Regions from separate parts of the Kitasatospora sp. NBC_00039 genome, predicted to be linked through region 2. Evidence: riboswitches for the same ligand, from Rfam matches in the RefSeq annotation. Region 2 holds a riboswitch; each other region holds the start of a gene.

Region 1 (5,876 bases), 1.6 Mb from region 2:
CACCGGGGTGCCCGGCTCGGTGGCCAGCGCCAGCTCCAGGGCGTCCGCCAGGTCGCGGCTCAGGTCGCCGGAGGCGGACTGGGTCTGCAGGCCGAGCAGGATCGAGCCGTCCTGGCGGCGCAGCGCCGGCCAGGCCAGCGGCAGGACGGTGGCCAGCGTCACCGACGGGACGTCACCGTTGGCGGCCTCGGCCACCCCTGCGGCCAGCGTCAGCGGCGCCGTCGCGGCCGGCACCAGCTCGCGCAGCGCCACCCAGTCGGCCTCGCCCGGCAGGCCCTCGAACGGGCGGTGCACCAGCTCCTGCACGGCGTGCGAGGCCTCCCGGCCGTGGCAGGCCTTGTACCGGCGGCCCGAACCGCAGGGGCAGTTCTCGCGGGCCCCGACCACGGGGATCTCACCCGTGACGGCGGTGGTGGACTGGCTGCGCTGCGGCGCCTTCTTGGCGGCCTTCTTGCCCATGGTGCGGCTCTCCCGGGGACGGTTGTGTTGTGCTCCGGGCAGCCTACTGACGTTCTCCCGGCACGTGGGCACGCACCGGGACGCCGAGCGGGGCGGGGTGTCCGCAGACGGTCAGGCGCTGCGGGCATCACCGCCTGCGCGCCGGGCGTGCCGGGCCCGGGCGGGCAGCGCCGCCCACACCGTGACCTCGCCGGGCGCGTCGCGCACGCCCCAGTCGCTGGCCAGCCGGCCGACGATGCCCAGCCCGCGGCCGCCGCGCGAGGTCAGCGACGGGCTGGCCGGGGACGGCCGGGTCTGCGACCCGCCGTCGGTCACCTCCAGGGTGAGGATTCCGTCCGCGTGCATCTGCCAGCGGACCAGGATGCCGCCGTCGGCCTCTCCGTCGGCCGGCTGGGCCTGCGCCCGGGTCTTGGCGCCCGCTGCACCGGCGGCCCCGGAGGGGACGCCGACCAGCACCTGGTCCACCACCTCGGCGCGGGCACTGCGGCCGAGCGCGAGGAGCGGGCCGAGTGGCCGGGCGTATCGACAGGCATTGCTCAGCAGTTCGGAAAGGATCAGAACAGCATCATCAATGACCGGTTCCGGTATCTCCCGGTCACCCAGATCTCGACGCAGTCGGCGCCGTGCGACCCCGACACTCGCTGGGCCGTGCGGCACTGCCATGGTCGATGAAGTCGGCACTTCACGCGCCACCATCAACGCCACCCCCGGACCTCCTTCAGCGTATGCCGAGGGATGGATGCCCCTTGGTAATGCGTCGGAAACGACCGCGCGGCGATCCCGCGCGGACATTTCAAGACCCGCGACCCTCGGTGCGCGACAGGTGATTCGGTGCTCACCCTCCGTCGTTAAAACGGATAATCTCCGGCACAAACGATCGTGGAAGGTTTGCGTTCCTCCCGGAACGATCAACCGACCGGCGACCGGACGGACGGACGGGCGACCCGACGGGCGACCGAGCGAACGAACCGGAACGGGATCACCGGCCGAGCTGGGCCAGCACCTCCGCCGGGCGGTTGGTGATGATCGCCGACACCCCGAGCTCCAGACAGAGCTCCACGTCGGCCGGCTCGTCCACGGTCCAGACGTGCACCTGGTGGCCCAGCTCGCGCAGCCGCGTCACCAGCCGGGGCCTGGCCCGCACCAGGTCGATGCCCGGCCCGGCGATCCGGGCCCGGCCCGGCAGGGGCGCGCCCGGGCGCAGCCGGCCCTGGAGCGCCAGCATCCGCTCGAACAGGAAGACCCGCGGGTACTCCGGCGCGGCGGCGGCCACCCGGGTCAGGGCCAGCGAGGAGAAGCTCATGATCCGGGCCTGCGGGCGGTCGTCCTCGCGGGGCTCCTCGCCCTGCTGCGCCCCGCCGATCTTGAACCGGTCGAGCATCCGCAGCAGCTCGCTCTCCACCCGCCCCCGGAAACGGACCGGGTGCTTGGTCTCGATCGCCAGGTCCACCGGCCGTCCGCAGTCCGCGACCAGCTCCAGCAGGCTCTCCAGCCGCAGCACGCCGCGCAGCTCCGGGTCCTCGCTCGGCACGCCGGTCTTCCACGCGCCGAAGTCGTGCGCCTCCAGCTGCGCCAGCGTCATCGCGGAAACCGTGCCGCGGCCGTCAGAGACCCGGCCGATCCGGCGGTCGTGGACGCAGACGAGCTCCCCGTCGGCGGTCACCCGGACGTCGCACTCGACGGCGTCCGCGCCCTCCTCGAGCGCCCGGCGGTAGGCCGCGAGCGTGTGCTCGGGCAGCGCGTGCGAGGAACCACGGTGGGCGATCACTTGGACGGGCGGCGCGGTGCGCGCCGTCGCCGGGGAGAGGTCTGGGCTGGTCACACCCTCCACGATAGGCGGCGGAAGTGACGCGAAAGCGAAGACGGCCCCAATCGAGGGGCCGTCTTCGGTGGAGCCGTCGCCGCTCGGGCGGCCGGGTCAGGCGGTGGGGGTCCCGGACGGCGCGGACCGGCGGGTCAGTGGGGTGAGCGCCCAGGTGGCCAGGGCCGGCACCAGGAAGCCGAACAGCGACGCCGAGGTCCACTCCTGCGGCGTGAAGTGCAGCGCCTCCTGGACGGAGGTCCAGAAGTCCGTCCACCAGCCGGCGATCGCGGTCGGCGCGATCAGCTGGTACACCGCGAAGCCGAGCGCCCACGGCAGCAGCATCAGCCAGCGGGACGGCGCGTCGTCGGCGAGGTTCCAGCCGCGCCGGCCGGCGCCGAGGAAGTAGTCCACCGCCAGCACCGCGAACATCGGCACGAACACCGAGCCGATCAGGCCCAGGAAGGCGTAGTAGGAGTCGGTGAACTCGGTGATCTGCAGCGCCAGCACCGTGATCAGCACACCGGTCCCGCCGGTGAGCACCCGGCGGTCCACCTTCGGCAGCAGGTTGTGGACCGACATCGCGGTCGAGTACACGTTGGCGAAGGACTGGTCGGTCTCGCGCAGCACCAGGACCAGCAGGAAGAACCAGCCGGCCCAGACGCCCAGGAACGAGTCGAAGATCCTGGTGGCGTCGCCGTCGGACTGCAGCAGCGCGAACAGCCCGAGCACGTAGCACCAGACCTGGGCGACGGTGTAGCCGGAGAAGCTGCCCCAGAACGCGGCGCGCGGCGTGCGCGAGTGGCGGGTGTAGTCGGCGGCCAGCGGCACGAACGAGATCGAGACGGCGATCATCGCGTCGGTGGCCTTCAGGAAGCCGTGCCAGTTGCCCGCGCCCGGGTCCGGCACGCCGTGGCGGCCCAGCTGGACGGTGAAGTACACCATCGCGACCGCCACCGCCGCGGCGACGAAACGGCGCAGCACCGCGATCGCGCCCAGCGGCCAGATGGTCAGCGCGGTCGTCACCGCACCGGCCAGCACGACGAACACCCAGCGGTAGCCCTCGGTGTGCGCCACGGTCTGCGCGCCCATCGCGATGACCAGCAGCTCGTACACGCCCCAGCCGATGCACTGGACGATGTTCAGCACGGTCGGGACGTACGAGAGCCGCGTCCCGAACAGCCCGCGCAGGTTCGCCATCGCCGGCGCACCGGTTCGCGCCCCGATCAGCGCGGCCACGCCGAGCATCGCCGTGCCGGCCACGGTGCCGGCCACGATCGCGGTGACGGCGGCGGCCAGCGACAGCTCGCTGCCCTGCGCGCCGAGCACGGTGGCGGCGGTGGTGAAGCCGATCAGGCTGACGCCGAGGTTCATCCAGAGCGCGAAGTGGTCCCGGAAGCGGAGCGTGCGCGGCGGCGCGGTGTCCAGGACGAGCGGCGCCTCGACCCGCTCGGTCCGCTGCGGACGGTCCAGCGCGGCGGTGGAACCGGAGGCGGGGGCGGCCGCGTCGGAATCAGCGGTCGTGGGGTGGACGTCCGGGGACGACCCGGGGAAATCCTTGGACGCGGGCGCGCCCGAAGAAGAGGATGGCGAAGCAGGCGGCATGGCCGATACTCCCTACGCCGGCATTACCCGGACAGGTTCCGGCGGTCTGCGCCCCCTCGACGATCCGTCCACGGAGTCCGTGGCGTACGGTCGACCGGCGCACTCTCAGCCTGGTGGGTCCAAGCTCCCGCGTGTCAGTTTGGAGCGACAGGCTAACCGGCGCGGGGGTGTACGCCAAGGCCAGGCGCCTGCGGTCCGCATCGCGGGACGCCGCGGAGGGTGGCCGGGGGCCGCCGGCCGGGGTGCCGGGCGGGGGTGTCGAATCGGGGCTGCTGTTGGACCGGGCTAAGGATTCTTATGAGTTCTTCAGAAGGGTCCTTACGGCAATCGAATCGAGTGTGCGAAAAACTATGGTTGTTGGTCCTGTCAGCTATGGAGGTCGTCCGTGAGCACCGAGCGCGAGATTGGGTCCACCGGGCCGCAGGGGGAGCAGCCCTCCGGTGGCCAGGGGGTGGTGGGTCCCGCTCCTGACGGCCCGGCGCAGTCCGCGTCCGCCGGTTCCGCCCCCGCAGAGGCGCCCGAGGCCGACTACACCCTGACCGACGCCGCGGCGGGTACGCCGGCCGCCGGCCGGTCGACGCCGACGCTGGCGTTCAGCAAGGTGGCCGCCCCCGAGCCGGCCGCCGCGCCCGCTGTGGAGGCCGCCCCGGCCGCTCCGGCCGCCCCCGCGGTGACCGACGCCGGGTACATCGACGCCCCGCCGCCGGTCCTGCCGCCCGCCCCGCCCGCGCCCGCCGCCCACGCGGCCCCCGCGGCCCCCGCGGCCCCGGCGCCCGCCGCTCCGGCCGGCAACCCGTACGCGACCCCGGCCGCGCCCGTCGCCCCGGTCGCGGCGGCCACCCCCGCCCACGACCCGTACGGCGCCCCGGCGGCCCCCGGCGCGCCCGCCGCGCCGGGCCAGCACCACCCGTTCGGCGCCGGCCAGCCGCTCGGCGGCTGGGGCATGCACGACTCCACCGCCGGTGGCGCCGGCGGTGCCGGCACGCCCGGTGGCCCCGGCTACCCCGGCGGCCCGCTCGGCTACCCGGGCGAGTACCCCGCCGCCCCCGAGCCCGGCGGCCCGCGCAAGAAGCGCGGCGGCCTGATCGCCCTGGTCGCCGCCGTCGCCCTCGTCGCCGGTGTGGCCGGCGGCGCGGTCGGCGTCACCATCGCCGACCGCAACGACACCAGCATCTCCGCCGCGGACGACCACAGGAGCACCCCCGTCCAGGCCAGCAACCCGGGCAAGAACGAGCCCGCCCCCGGTTCCGTCGCCGGCATCGCGCAGAAGGCGCTGCCCAGCGTCGTCACCATCAAGGCGCAGGGCAACGGCGAGTCCGGCACCGGCACCGGCTTCGTCTTCGACACCGAGGGCCACATCCTCACCAACAACCACGTTGTCGCGCCCGCCTCCAGCGGCGGAAAACTGACCGTCAAGTTCGCCGACGGCTCGTCCTACAACGCGTCCGTGCTCGGCCGCGCCGAGGGCTACGACGTCGCCGTCATCAAGCTCGACAGCCCGCCCAAGGGCAAGCTGACGCCGCTTCCGCTGGCCGACTCCGACAAGGTCAACGTCGGCGACTCCACCATCGCCATCGGTGCGCCGTACGGCCTGGAGTCCACCGTCACCACCGGCATCATCAGTGCCAAGGACCGCCCGGTCGCCTCCGGCGACGAGACCGGCGCCCAGTCCTCGTACATGAACGCCCTGCAGACCGACGCCTCCATCAACCCCGGCAACTCCGGCGGCCCGCTGCTGGACTCCAGCGGCGCGGTGATGGGCATCAACTCGGCGATCCAGTCCAACACCTCCAGCACCGGCCGGGCCGGCAGCATCGGCCTCGGCTTCGCCATCCCGATCAACCAGGCCAAGTGGGTCGCCGAGACGCTGATCAAGACCGGCAAGCCGGTCTACGCCAAGCTCGACGTCCTGCGCAACGACGACTACAAGGGCGACGGCGCCCAGATCCAGACCCGGGACATCCAGGGCACCCCCGCCGTCACCCCCGGCGGCGCCGCCGACAAGGCCGGC
Region 2 (5,876 bases):
GCGGGTCACCGCCGAGGCGAGCATGACGGCGGCGCAGCCCAGCTCCATCGCCAGCGCGACGTCCGAGGCCGTGCCGGCGCCCGCGTCCAGGATCACCGGGACGTTGGCGCCCTCCACGATCAGCTGGAAGTTGTGCGGGTTGCGGATGCCCAGGCCGGAGCCGATCGGCGAGCCGAGCGGCATGATCGCCGCGCAGCCGACGTCCTCCAGCTTCCGGGCCAGCACCGGGTCGTCGTTGGTGTAGGGGAGGACGGTGAAACCGTCGTCGACCAGCGTCTCGGCGGCGTCCAGCAGCTCGATCGGGTCGGGCAGCAGGGTCCGTTCGTCGGCGATGACCTCCAGCTTCACCCAGTCGGTGCCGAGCGCCTCGCGGGCCAGCCGGGCGGTCAGCACGGCCTCTCCGGCGGTGAAGCAGCCGGCCGTGTTGGGCAGGATGCGGATGCCGTTGCGGGTGAGCACGTCCAGGACGGAGCCCTGGGTGGTGGCGTCGACCCGACGCATCGCCACGGTCGTCAGCTCGGTGCCGGAGACCCGCAGCGCCTGCTCCAGGACCTCCAGGCTGGGGGCGCCGCCGGTGCCCATGATCAGGCGCGAGTCGAAGGTGGTGCCGGCGATGGTGAGCAGGTCGTCAGCCATGGTCAGCCTCCCTGCACGGCGGTGAGGATCTCGATCCGGTCGCCGGCCGAGAGCTGGGTGAGCGGCCACGAACTGCGCGGGACCACGGCCTCGTTGAGCGCGGCGGCGACGCCGGAGTTGGCCCGGCTGAGGGTGGCCACCACCTCGGCGAGGGTGGTCGCGGCGGGCACTTGGCGGGGCTCGCCGTTGACGGTGAGGGGGATGTCGCTCATGCGGGGACCTTCGTCGTGAAGCGAGTGGGGGAGAACGGCGCGGCGAGGTCCGGCGTCGTGCCGGTGGCCAGGTACTCGGCGACCACGTCGGCGGTCACCGGGGTGAGCAGCACGCCGTTGCGGTAGTGGCCGGTGGCTGCGACCAAGCCGGGCAGGGAGGTCGGCCCGAGCAGCGGCGCGTTGTCGGGCGAGCCCGGGCGCAGCCCGGCCGACGTCTCCACCAGCGGCAGTTCGGTGATGCCGGGGACCAACTCGTGGGCGTCGCGCAGCAGCTCGTACACGCCGCCGGCGGTGACGGTGGTGTCGTACCCCTGCTCCTCGCTGGTGGCGCCGATCACCAGCTCGCCGTTCTCACGGGGCACCAGGTAGAGGTGCCGGCCGCGGACCACCGCGCGGACGTTGCGGGAGAGGAACGGCCGGTACGCCTCCGGGATCCGCAGCCGCAGGATCTGGCCCTTCACCGGGCGGATGGCCGGCAGCACGCCCTCGGGCAGGCCGGGCAGCTGGTGGCTCCACGGGCCGGCGGCCAGGACGACCTGATCGGCGGTGACGGTCTCGCCGGTGGCGAGCCGGGCGCCGGTGGCGCGGCCGCCCTCGGCCAGCAGCTCGGTCGCCTCGGCGCGGTGCAGCCGGACGCCGGCCCGCTCGCAGGCGAGGACGAGCGCCTTGGCGAGCCGGCGGCCGTCGACCTGGTGGTCGTCGGTGACGTGCAGGCCGCCGCGGACGCCCGGGGCGAGCATCGGTTCGAGCCGGCGGGCCTCGCGGCCGGTGAGCCACTGCGAGTCCAGGCCGAGCCGACGGTGGAAGGCGTGCAGCTCGCGCAGCTCCTCGCGGTCGTCCGAGTCGAGGGCGACGGCGAGGGTGCCGCACGGGCGGTAGCCGGTGTCCTGGCCGCCACTGGCCTCGGTGAGCTCGGCGGCGAAGGCCGCGTACCGCTCGTTGGAGGCCATGCCGAGGCGCAGCAGCGGCTCTTCGCCGTACTGGAGCTCGGTGACGGGGGCGAGCATGCCGGCCGCGACCTGGGCGGCGCCGCCGCCGGGCCGCGGGTCGGCCACCACGATGTTCTCCAGCCCGCGCTGGGCGGCGCGCCAGGCGACGGCGAGGCCGATGATGCCCCCGCCGATCACCAGCACGCCGGCGTGGGCGTCCGGTGCCAAGCGTGTCAAAGTCGCTGCTCTCCCTTCGCCGGTATGACCCGGATCAGGTTCGGACGGTCGCAGGCCGTGTCAGCCCGCCTCTCAGCCCGGTCCGCCGGGCTCCCGTGATGGTGCCCCCACCTTAACTCCGGGCGTCCGAGCCGCCGAAGGCGCGTACGAAGGGTGGGACGCGGGCGGCCGGGGCCCGAGCAGTCCGGGGCGGCCGGGGCGCCGAAGGCGCGCACGAGGGTGGGGCGGGAGTGGGCCGCGGGGCCGGGAGGAGCGGGAGTGGCCGGTGCCGCCGAGGGGCGGGTACGAAAGGTGGGAAGCCCCCTGGCGCGCCCGGCGGGCGCCAGTACAGTGACGGCGTGGCAGAGCTGAGCGGGACGGATCAGGTGGTCGTGGTCGGGGCCGGGCTGGCCGGGGCGCAGTGCGCCTCGGGCCTGCGGCGGGGCGGCTGGCAGGGGCGGATCGTGCTGGTGGGCGAGGAGCCGCACGTGCCCTACGACCGGCCGCCGCTCTCCAAGGAGGTGCTGCTCGGCAAGGCCGACGCCACCACCCTGGACATCGACTTCGCGCACCTCGGCATCGAGGTGCTCACCGGCCGCCGCGCCACCGGCCTCACCCCCGGCCTCCTGCACACCGACGGCGGCGACCTGCCGTACGGCGCCCTGGTGATCGCCACCGGCGCCACTCCGCGCGTCCTGCCCGGCGCCGAGCGCGCGCACCTGCTGCACACCCTGGACGATGCGCTCGCCCTGCGCGCCCTGCTCCGCCCGGGCCTGCGCCTGGTGCTGGTCGGCGCGGGCTGGATCGGCGCCGAGGTCGCCACCGCCGCCCGCACGGCCGGCTGCGAGGTGACGGTCGTCGAGGCGGGTCCGGCGCCCGTCCCCGGCGCGCTGCCCACCGAGATCGGCCGGGCGATGGCCGCCTGGTACGCCGAGGCCGGGGTCGAGCTGCGCTGCGGCGCCGCCGTCGCGGCCGTCGAGCCGGGTGCGGTGCTGCTGGCGGACGGCTCGCACCTGCCGGCCGACGAGGTGGTGGTCGGCATCGGTGCCCGCCCGGCGACGGACTGGCTGGCCGGCTCGGGCGTCGAGCTGGACGCGGCTGGCGCCGTCCTGGTGGACGAGCGGCTGCGCACCGGCCTGCCCGGCGTCTACGCGGCCGGCGACTGCGCGAGCTACCCCTCCGCCCGGACGGGCGGCCGGCTGACCGTCCAGCACTGGGACCACGCGCTGCAGTCCGGCGAGGCCGCGGCCGCCGCGGTGCTCGGCGCGGACGCCCCGTACGACCCGGTGCCGTACTTCTGGTCGGAGCAGTTCGGCCGGATGGTCCAGTACGTCGGCCGGCACGACGACGGAGACGAGCTGGTCTGGCGCGGCTCGCCGGCGGACCCGACCTGGGCCGTGCTCTGGCTGCGCGACGGCGCGCTTCGGGCCCTGCTCACCGTCGACCGTCCGCGTGACCTCACCCAGGGCCGCCGGCTGGTCGAACGCGCCACGGTGCTGGACCGGGCCCGGGCCGCGGACCCGGCGGTACCGCTCAAGTCGGCCGCCGCGGGGTAGCGCCGGGGGCCGCCGGACGAGCCCCCGGGCGGCCGGCTGGTGCGCGGCGGGCCGCAGAGGTGGCAGTCTGGTGGCGTGAGTGAGATCGAAAGCAAGATTGAAGCCCTGGTCCCCGAGTGGATGTACCTGCCCGACATCTCGGAGCAGTGGGGGGTCCGGGTCACCGAGGTGCGTGACCTGGTCAAGAACGGCGGGCTGATCGCGATCCGGCGTGGCCCCAACAGGTCGCTGCAGGTCCCGGCGGCGTTCATCGACGGCCCGGGCCTGGTCAAGCACCTGTCCGGCACCCTGACCGTCCTGCGCGACTGCGGGTACAACGACGTGGAGATCCTGGAGTGGCTCTTCACCGAGGACCCGTCGCTGCCGGGCAGCCCGATCCAGGCGCTCCGGGAGAACCGCGGCACCGAGGTGAAGCGCCGCGCCCAGGCGATGCTGATCTGATGGCCGCGGAAACGCTGCGCCGGCGGCTCGCCGACGCCCGGCTCTACCTGTGCACCGACGCCCGGCGCGAGCAGGGCGACCTCGCCGAGTTCCTGGACGCGGCGCTGGCCGGTGGGGTGGACATCGTGCAGCTCCGTGACAAGGGGCTGGAGGCCAAGCAGGAGCTGGCGGCGCTGGAGGTCTTCGCCGACGCCTGCCGCCGGCACGGCAAGCTGCTCTCGGTCAACGACCGCGCCGACGTCGCGCACGCCGCCCGCCCCGAGGTGCTGCACCTCGGCCAGGGCGACCTGCCGGTGCCGGCCGCCCGGGCGATCCTCGGCGAGGACGTGCTGATCGGCCGCTCCTGCCACGCCGAGGCGGAGGTGGACGCGGCGATCGCCGAGCCCGGCGTGGACTACTTCTGCACCGGCCCGGTCTGGCCCACCCCGACCAAGCCCGGCCGCCACGCGCCCGGCCTCGGCCTGGTCTCGTACGCGGCCGGGCGGGCCGCCGACCGGCCGTGGTTCGCCATCGGCGGCATCGACCTCGGCAACCTGGACGAGGTGCTCGCGGCCGGCGCGAGCCGGGTCGTCGTGGTGCGCGCCATCACCGCCGCGGAGGACCCGCGGGCGGCCGCGGCCGCGCTCGCCCGGCGGCTGCGCCAGGCCTGACGCAGCAGACGCACAGACGTACGGACGCACAGACGCCGGACGAGGCCGCCGCCGCGCCCCCGGGTACTCCTCAGTACTTGCGGACGGTGGCGGCCTCGGCCAGCGCCAGCAGCACCTCGCGGGCCCGTCCGTCGGCCAGCGGTGCGGCCTCCAGCGCGGTCAGCGACTGCCGCATCAGCTCCTCGATCCGCCGCTCCACCAGCTCGGGCGCGCCGCTGCGCCCGACCAGGGCCCGCAGCCGGGCCACCTCCTCGGGCGCGAGGTCCGGCGCACCGAGGCGCTCGTCCAGGTGGCGGGCGTCGGCGGCCGACAGACCGCGCATCGCGTGCGCGACCAGCAGGGTCCGCTTGCCCTCGCGCAGGTCGTCCCCGGCGGGCTTGCCGGTGACCGCCGGGTCGCCGAAGACGCCGAGCAGGTCGTCCCGGAGCTGGAAAGCCTCGCCCAGCGGCAGGCCGAACGCCCCGTACGCCTCGACCAGTTCCGGCCCCGCGCCGGCCAGCAGCGCGCCGACCTGGAGCGGCCGCTCGATCGTGTACTTGGCCGACTTGTAGTGGAGCACCGTCTGCGCCCGGTCCAGCGCGCCCGAGTCGGTGGAGTCACCGGCGACCGGCTCCAGCACGTCCAGGTACTGGCCGACCATGACCTCGGTGCGCATCAGGTCGAACATCGGCTTGGCGGCCAGCACCGCCGCCGGGTCCAGGCCCGAGCGCAGGAACAGCTCGTCGCACCAGATCAGCAGCAGGTCGCCGAGCAGCACCGCGGCCGAGGCGCCGTACTGCTCGCGGTCGCCGCGCCAGCCGCTGTCGCGGTGCAGGGCCTCGAAGCGGCGGTGGACCGAGGGCAGGCCGCGGCGGGTGTCGCTGCGGTCCATCAGGTCGTCGTGGACCAGCGCGCTCGCCTGGAGGAGCTCCAAGGCGGCCGCCGCGTTGGCGATGCCCCCGCCGGCCGCCGGGCCGCCGGCGCCGCGCCAGCCCCAGTAGCAGAACGCCGGGCGCAGTCGCTTCCCGCCGTCCAGCAGGAAGTCGCGCAGCGCCTCGACCGCGGGCGCCAGCTGCGGGGAGATCTTCCCGAGCAGGGCCGCCTGGCCGTCCATGAAGCCGGCGAGGGCCGCGTTGACGCGCCCGCGCACGTCCTCCACGTCAATGGGGTTGGCCGGCCGGTTGCTGGACGAGGTCACGATGAGGCTCCGGGAGTTTGGCAGGGGGTGCAACAAGCCTAGCCGGGCGGCCGGGAACA
Region 3 (5,876 bases), 1.9 Mb from region 2:
GGCGCCGATGCCGGAGGTGATGTGGTCGTAGCCGGGCGCGACGTCGGTGGTGAGCGGGCCCAGGGTGTAGAAGGGGGCCTCGTCGCAGATCTCCTTCTGGAGATCCATGTTCTCCTTGATCTTGTTCATCGCGACGTGGCCGGGGCCCTCGATCATCACCTGGACGTCGCGCTCGCGGGCGATCCGGCCCAGCTCGCCCAGCGTCTGCAGCTCGGCGAACTGCGCCTCGTCGTTGGCGTCGGCGGTGGAGCCGGGGCGCAGGCCGTCGCCGAGCGAGAAGGTGACGTCGTAGGCCGCGAGGATGTCGCAGAGCTCCTCGAAGTTGCTGTAGAGGAAGTTCTCCTGGTGGTGCGCCAGGCACCAGGCGGCCATGATCGAGCCGCCGCGGGAGACGATGCCGGTCTTGCGGCGGGCGGTGAGCGGCACGTACCGGAGCAGCACGCCGGCGTGGACGGTCATGTAGTCGACGCCCTGCTCGCACTGCTCGATGACGGTGTCGCGGTAGACGTCCCAGCTGAGTTCCTCGGCCTTGCCGTCGACCTTCTCCAGGGCCTGGTAGAGCGGCACGGTGCCGATCGGCACGGGAGAGTTGCGCAGGATCCACTCGCGGGTGGTGTGGATGTTGCGGCCGGTGGAGAGGTCCATGACGGTGTCGGCGCCCCAGCGGGTGGCCCAGGTCATCTTCTCCACCTCCTCCTCGATCGAGGAGGTGACGGCGGAGTTGCCGATGTTGGCGTTGATCTTCACCAGGAAGTTGGTGCCGATGATGGCCGGCTCCACCTCCGGGTGGTTCACGTTCACCGGGATGACGGCGCGGCCGCGGGCCACCTCGGCGCGGACGTACTCCGGCGCCAGGCCCTCGCGCAGGGCCACGAACTCCATCTCCGGGGTCACGATGCCGCGCTTGGCGTAGGCGAGTTGGGTGACGGCGGCGCCGCCGCGGCCGCGCAGGGGGCGGCGCGGGCGGCCGGGGAAGACGGCGTCGAGGTTGCGCAGGTTCCCGCCGCGCGGCGAGGTGTGCTTGATCCCGTCGTCCTCGGGGCGGGCCTCGCGGCCGTCGTACTCCTCGACGTCGCCGCGCTGGCGGATCCAGGGGTCGCGCAGCGCGGGCAGGCCGCGCCGGACGTCGGGTTCGTAGGACGGATCGGTGTACGGGCCGGAGGTGTCGTACAGCGGAACGGTCCTGCCGTTGGTGAGCACGACCTCGCGGTACGGAACGCGCAGGTCGGGACGGGACCCGTCGCGGTAGGCCTTGCGCCAGGCCGGGGTCGGGTAGCCGGTGCCCGCGCTGCTGACGGCGGTGTTCTGGGCAGACTGCGGCTGTGCGTCGAACGTGGTCATCAGACCCTCTACTCCCTACGCCGGCATTACCCGGTCAGGTTCCTGCGGTCGACGCAGCGGTCGGCACGTCCAGCGACGTACCGGTCAGCGTCCTCTCAGCCCGGTGCTCCGAGCTCCCGTGTCCGCAGGCGGTGTTGCCTGCGCATGACGTCCAACACCGTAGCGAGCGGATCGCCGCTGGTCCAGACGGGTTCCAGCCAGTGGTCAGGGGTGGCACACTGGCGGCATGGTGGGGGCTACCGGCCGGGTGACCGGGAAGATCGGACCAGGACTGGTCGGCGAGGTGCTGGTCCACGTCCGCGAGCGGCGGAGCACCGAGGCGTTCCTCGCCCACCCGGCCGTGCCCGGCGAGGTGCTGGCGGTCGGCACACCGGTGGTCGTGGTGGAGTACCAGCCGCCGCGCACGGTCTACGTCGCTCACGCGCTGGGCTGACGCGCCCCACCCTCCGGGGCCGTCCACGGCGTCCCGCCGGCGCCCTTCCGACGTGCTTCCGGCGGCCTCCCGACGTGCTTCCGACGTCCTTTCCGGCGCCGTTCTGACGCCCCCTTGACGCGGTCTTGACGGTCCTGGTGCGAACTCGGGACGAAATGTCCTTCCAACTGATCCACGGGAGGCGCAGAATCTCCTGCTGCCACCGCGTTCCGCGCCATCCTGCAACAGAGCGCAGCCACGGAGCCGGTGTGCCCTGAAGGGGGAATTCGCCGATGCTGATCGGCATTTCGGGGGCGGTCGTCGCCTCCATCGTCATCCTGGTCGTTCTCTTCAAACTCATGTGGCGGGTCGCCGAGCCCAATGAGGCCCTGATCATCTCCGGTTCCAGGCACCGCGCCGAGGGGGTCGGCGAGGGGATGGGTTTCAGGATCGTCACCGGCCGCGGCACGCTCGTCACCCCGGGCGTGCAGGTGGTGCGCAAGCTCTCCCTCGACCTCAACGAGGCGGACCTGGACGTCGAGTGTGTGACGTCGCAGGGGATCCCGGTGCACGTCAAGGGCGTGGTCATCTTCAAGGTCGGCGACGACACGGTGTCGATCGCCAACGCCGCCCGCCGCTTCCTCGACCAGCAGCAGATGATGGGCCACCGGGTCCACAACGTCTTCGCGGGTCATCTCCGCTCCATCGTCGGCGGGTTGACGGTCGAGGACATGATCCGCGACCGCGAGCGGCTGACCGGGGAGACCCGCGCCGCGTCGGGCACCGAGATGGAGAAGCTCGGCCTGATCATCGACTCGCTCCAGATCCAGGAGATCCTCGACCCGACCGGGTACATCCAGAACCTCGCGGCCCCGCACGCCGCCGCCGTCATGCGCGACGCCCGCATCGCCCAGGCGGAGGCGGACCGGCAGGCCACCGAGGCCGAGCAGGAGGCCTTCGCCCGCAAGGCCGAGGCGACCCGTAACAGCGGTATCCAGCAGGCCGGTTACCAGGCCGAGCTGGAGACGGCCACGGCCCGCGCCCAGCAGGCGGGACCGCTGGCCCAGGCCGCCGCCCGGCAGGAGGTCGTGGTCCAGGAGACCAAGGTCGCCGAGCTGGAGGCGCACCGCAAGGAGCAGCAGCTCCAGGCGGACGTCCGCAAGCCGGCCGACGCCCGCGCGTACGAGACCCGGACCAAGGCCGAGGCCGACCGCGACGCCCGGATCTCGGCCGCGCAGGCGCAGGCCAAGGAGACGGAGCTCAAGGCGGCCGCCGAGGCGAACCGGGTGAAGGTGGCCGCGGGAGCCGAGGCGGAGGCCACCAAGGCCCGCGGCCTGGCCTCCGCCGAGGCCACCCGGGCGACCGGCCAGGCCGAGGCGGCCGCGGCCGAGGCCAAGGGTCTGGCCACGGCCGAGGCCACCCGGGCCCTCGGCCTGGCGGAGGCCGAGGCGATCAAGGCTCGGGCCGCCGCCCTGGCCGAGAACCAGGAAGCCGTCGTCGCCCAGCAGCTCGCCGAGAAGTGGCCCGAGATCGTCCGCGCCGGCGCGGAGGCCTTCGGCAACGTCGAGCACATGGTGCTGCTGAACGGCGCCGAGGGCATGGGGGAGATGTTCGCCAAGGCCCTCACCATGGGCGGCACCGGCCTCGGCCTGGCCCGCCAGCTGCTCGCCGGCATGAACGGCCCGGAGCGGCCGGAGCAGACCGGACGCCCTGCGCAGCCGGAGCCGGCCACCCCGGCGAGCGCGGTGGTGCCCGTCCAGCAGATCCCCGTCACGGACTGACCGGGGCTCCTCACGTGTCCGTCCGCCGTACCGGCGGGCGGGCACGCGTGCGCCGTCGATCGTTATCAGCCAACCCGATGACTGAAACGATCACCTCTGGCACCATAATGCTCACAACTGCTCCGCAGATACTTCTCCACCGCCCCACGGGTGCAGGTGACGAACGCGTCGAGCAGCAACAGACATTCACAAGCCAGGGGGAAGCACAAAGTGCGCCTTCGTCATGCCGTCGGCGTCAGCGCCGCCGTGGTCTCCGCAGTCGTCGGACTGCCGCTCCCGGCGGTCGCGGCCGAGCCCGCCACCGTCCTCTACGTCGACAACGGCCGGTCCGCCGGCTGCGACGACCACGGCACCGGCACCTCGGCCAAGCCGTACTGCAGCGTCCAGGCGGCCGCCGATGCGGCCCTGCCCGGACAGACCGTCCAACTCGCCCCGAACAGCGAGCAGCTCGGGGACCTCGTCATCACCCGCTCCGGCGAGATCGGCAAGCCGATCACCTTCCGAGGCAGCACGCTGGCTCCGCTGAGCGCCTACCAGCAGCCGTCGATCACGCCGTCCTCGGGCACCCCGATCCGGCTCACCAACGTCCACGACGTGGTCATCACCGGTATCGGCCTGGCGCACACGGAGATCGCCGGCTCGGCCCGCGTGGAGCTGTCCGAGAACTGGTTCGAGGACACCGTCGAGACCGCCGGGCCGCCGGCGCCCGCGGTCGCCGTCAAGGGCCAGAGCGAGGCGGTGACGGTCACCCGGTCGGTCTTCTACCACACCCGCGGGCTCTCGGTCGGCGCCGGTGCGCGGTTCACCACCGTCTCCGCCAACCAGTTCAGCCAGTCGACCGCCACCGCGATCGACGTCACCGACGCGACCGGCACGGCCGTCACCAACAACACGCTGACCAACGGCATCACGATGGGCCTCTCGCTGAACGGCGCCTCCACGGGCTCGGCGGTCGTCAACAACATCGTGAACGGGTCGAGCGTGTCGCTCTCGGCGGGCGCCGCCGCCGACGCCAAGGTCGACTACAACGTCGTCCACCCCGTCCAGGGCCTGCCCGCCTACAGCTGGGCCGGCACCGGCTACCAGTCGGCCGCCGAACTGCTCGCCGCGACCGGTCAGGGCGCCCACGACAACAACGCCGCGGTCACCTTCGAGAACGCCTTCCTGCCGCTCGCCGTCCCGACCCTGGACAACAGCAGCTCCGTGATCGACTCCGGCGACCCGGTGCCGCCCCGCGGCAACGTCGACCTGGCGGGCAACTACGCCACCGACCACCCGCTCGTCGCCAACAGCGGCCCGAACGGCGGCTTCCGCGACCGCGGCGCGTACGAGGTGCAGGGCCTGCTCGGCGTCGAACTGAAGGCCGCCGGCACCGTCCACCCGGAGCCCACCGGCCCCGGCCCGCTGACGGTCGACCTCACCGCCGTGGCCGACGACAAGTGGCACAGCGCGCTCACGTACACGTTCGACTTCGGGGACGGCAGCGCGCCGGTGACCACCCCGGAGAAGACCGTCCGGCACACCTACACCAAGGCCGGCGGCTACACCCCCAAGGTCACCGTCATCGACGGCCGCGGCGGACGGAAGACCGACGCCGTCGACTCGCCGGTCAGCGTGACCCAGGACGGTCAGATGAACCTGCTGCTGACCGGTCGCGTCAACAACATCCAGGACTCGCTCGGCTTCGAGGCCGACGCCACCGGCACCACCTCGCCCTGGGCGATCACCGGCTACACCTTCGACTTCGGCGACGGCACCACGCCCGTCACCAACACCACCGGCAAGGCGTACCACGCCTTCGCCCAGCCCGGCGGGCACACGATCAAGGTGACGGTGACCGACGACTCGGGCCAGAGCCGCAGCGGCAACCTCCCCGTCACCGTCGACTACGACCCCGCCGGCTTCAAGGCGCTCTCCCCGACGCGGGTGCTCGACACCCGCTGGGCCGGCGCCCAGAACCACAAGCTCGGCGCCGGAGAGACGCTCGACCTGGACGTCCGCCACCCCGTCGCCAACGGCGGCGCGACCCTGGTGCCGTACGGCGCCACGGCGGTCGTCCTCAACCTGACCGCGACCGAGGGCACCGCGGACAGCTTCCTGAGCGCCTACCCGACCGGCGGGACGCGGCCGATCACCTCGAACGTCAACTTCGGCCCCAGCCAGGACGTCGCCAACCTGGTGACCGTCCCGGTCGGCCCCGACGGCCGGGTCACCATCCGCAACAACGCCGGATCGGTGCACGTCGTCGGGGACGTCCTCGGCTACTTCGACCCGACCAGCAACCAGTGGTACCAGCCGGTCACGCCCGCCCGGCTGATGGACACCCGCAGCACCAACGCCCC

The links. Region 2 has a riboswitch for thiamine pyrophosphate ahead of thiO (glycine oxidase ThiO). Riboswitches for the same ligand answer to the same signal wherever they lie in the genome.
Region 1: another riboswitch for thiamine pyrophosphate. It lies ahead of OG286_RS20950 (purine-cytosine permease family protein); the one in region 2 lies ahead of thiO (glycine oxidase ThiO).
Region 3: another riboswitch for thiamine pyrophosphate. It lies ahead of thiC (phosphomethylpyrimidine synthase ThiC); the one in region 2 lies ahead of thiO (glycine oxidase ThiO).

The regions. Positions count from the first base shown of each region.
Region 1 is NZ_CP108289.1:4,736,981-4,742,856, forward strand. It holds gene OG286_RS20935 (DUF5926 family protein) at 1-459, opposite strand, end outside; gene OG286_RS20940 (ATP-binding protein) at 571-1,164, opposite strand; gene OG286_RS20945 (glycerophosphodiester phosphodiesterase family protein) at 1,439-2,281, opposite strand; gene OG286_RS20950 (purine-cytosine permease family protein) at 2,378-3,865, opposite strand; TPP riboswitch at 3,858-4,006, opposite strand; gene OG286_RS20955 (S1C family serine protease) at 4,251-5,876, shown strand, end outside.
Region 2 is NZ_CP108289.1:6,383,013-6,388,888, forward strand. It holds gene OG286_RS28375 (thiazole synthase) at 1-636, opposite strand, end outside; gene thiS (sulfur carrier protein ThiS) at 639-848, opposite strand; gene thiO (glycine oxidase ThiO) at 845-2,014, opposite strand; TPP riboswitch at 2,009-2,121, opposite strand; gene OG286_RS28390 (NAD(P)/FAD-dependent oxidoreductase) at 2,353-3,549, shown strand; gene OG286_RS28395 (Rv2175c family DNA-binding protein) at 3,625-3,990, shown strand; gene thiE (thiamine phosphate synthase) at 3,990-4,640, shown strand; gene OG286_RS28405 (polyprenyl synthetase family protein) at 4,711-5,817, opposite strand.
Region 3 is NZ_CP108289.1:4,493,374-4,499,249, forward strand. It holds gene thiC (phosphomethylpyrimidine synthase ThiC) at 1-1,341, opposite strand, end outside; TPP riboswitch at 1,337-1,471, opposite strand; gene OG286_RS19860 (hypothetical protein) at 1,568-1,774, shown strand; gene OG286_RS19865 (flotillin family protein) at 2,047-3,534, shown strand; gene OG286_RS19870 (PKD domain-containing protein) at 3,745-5,876, shown strand, end outside.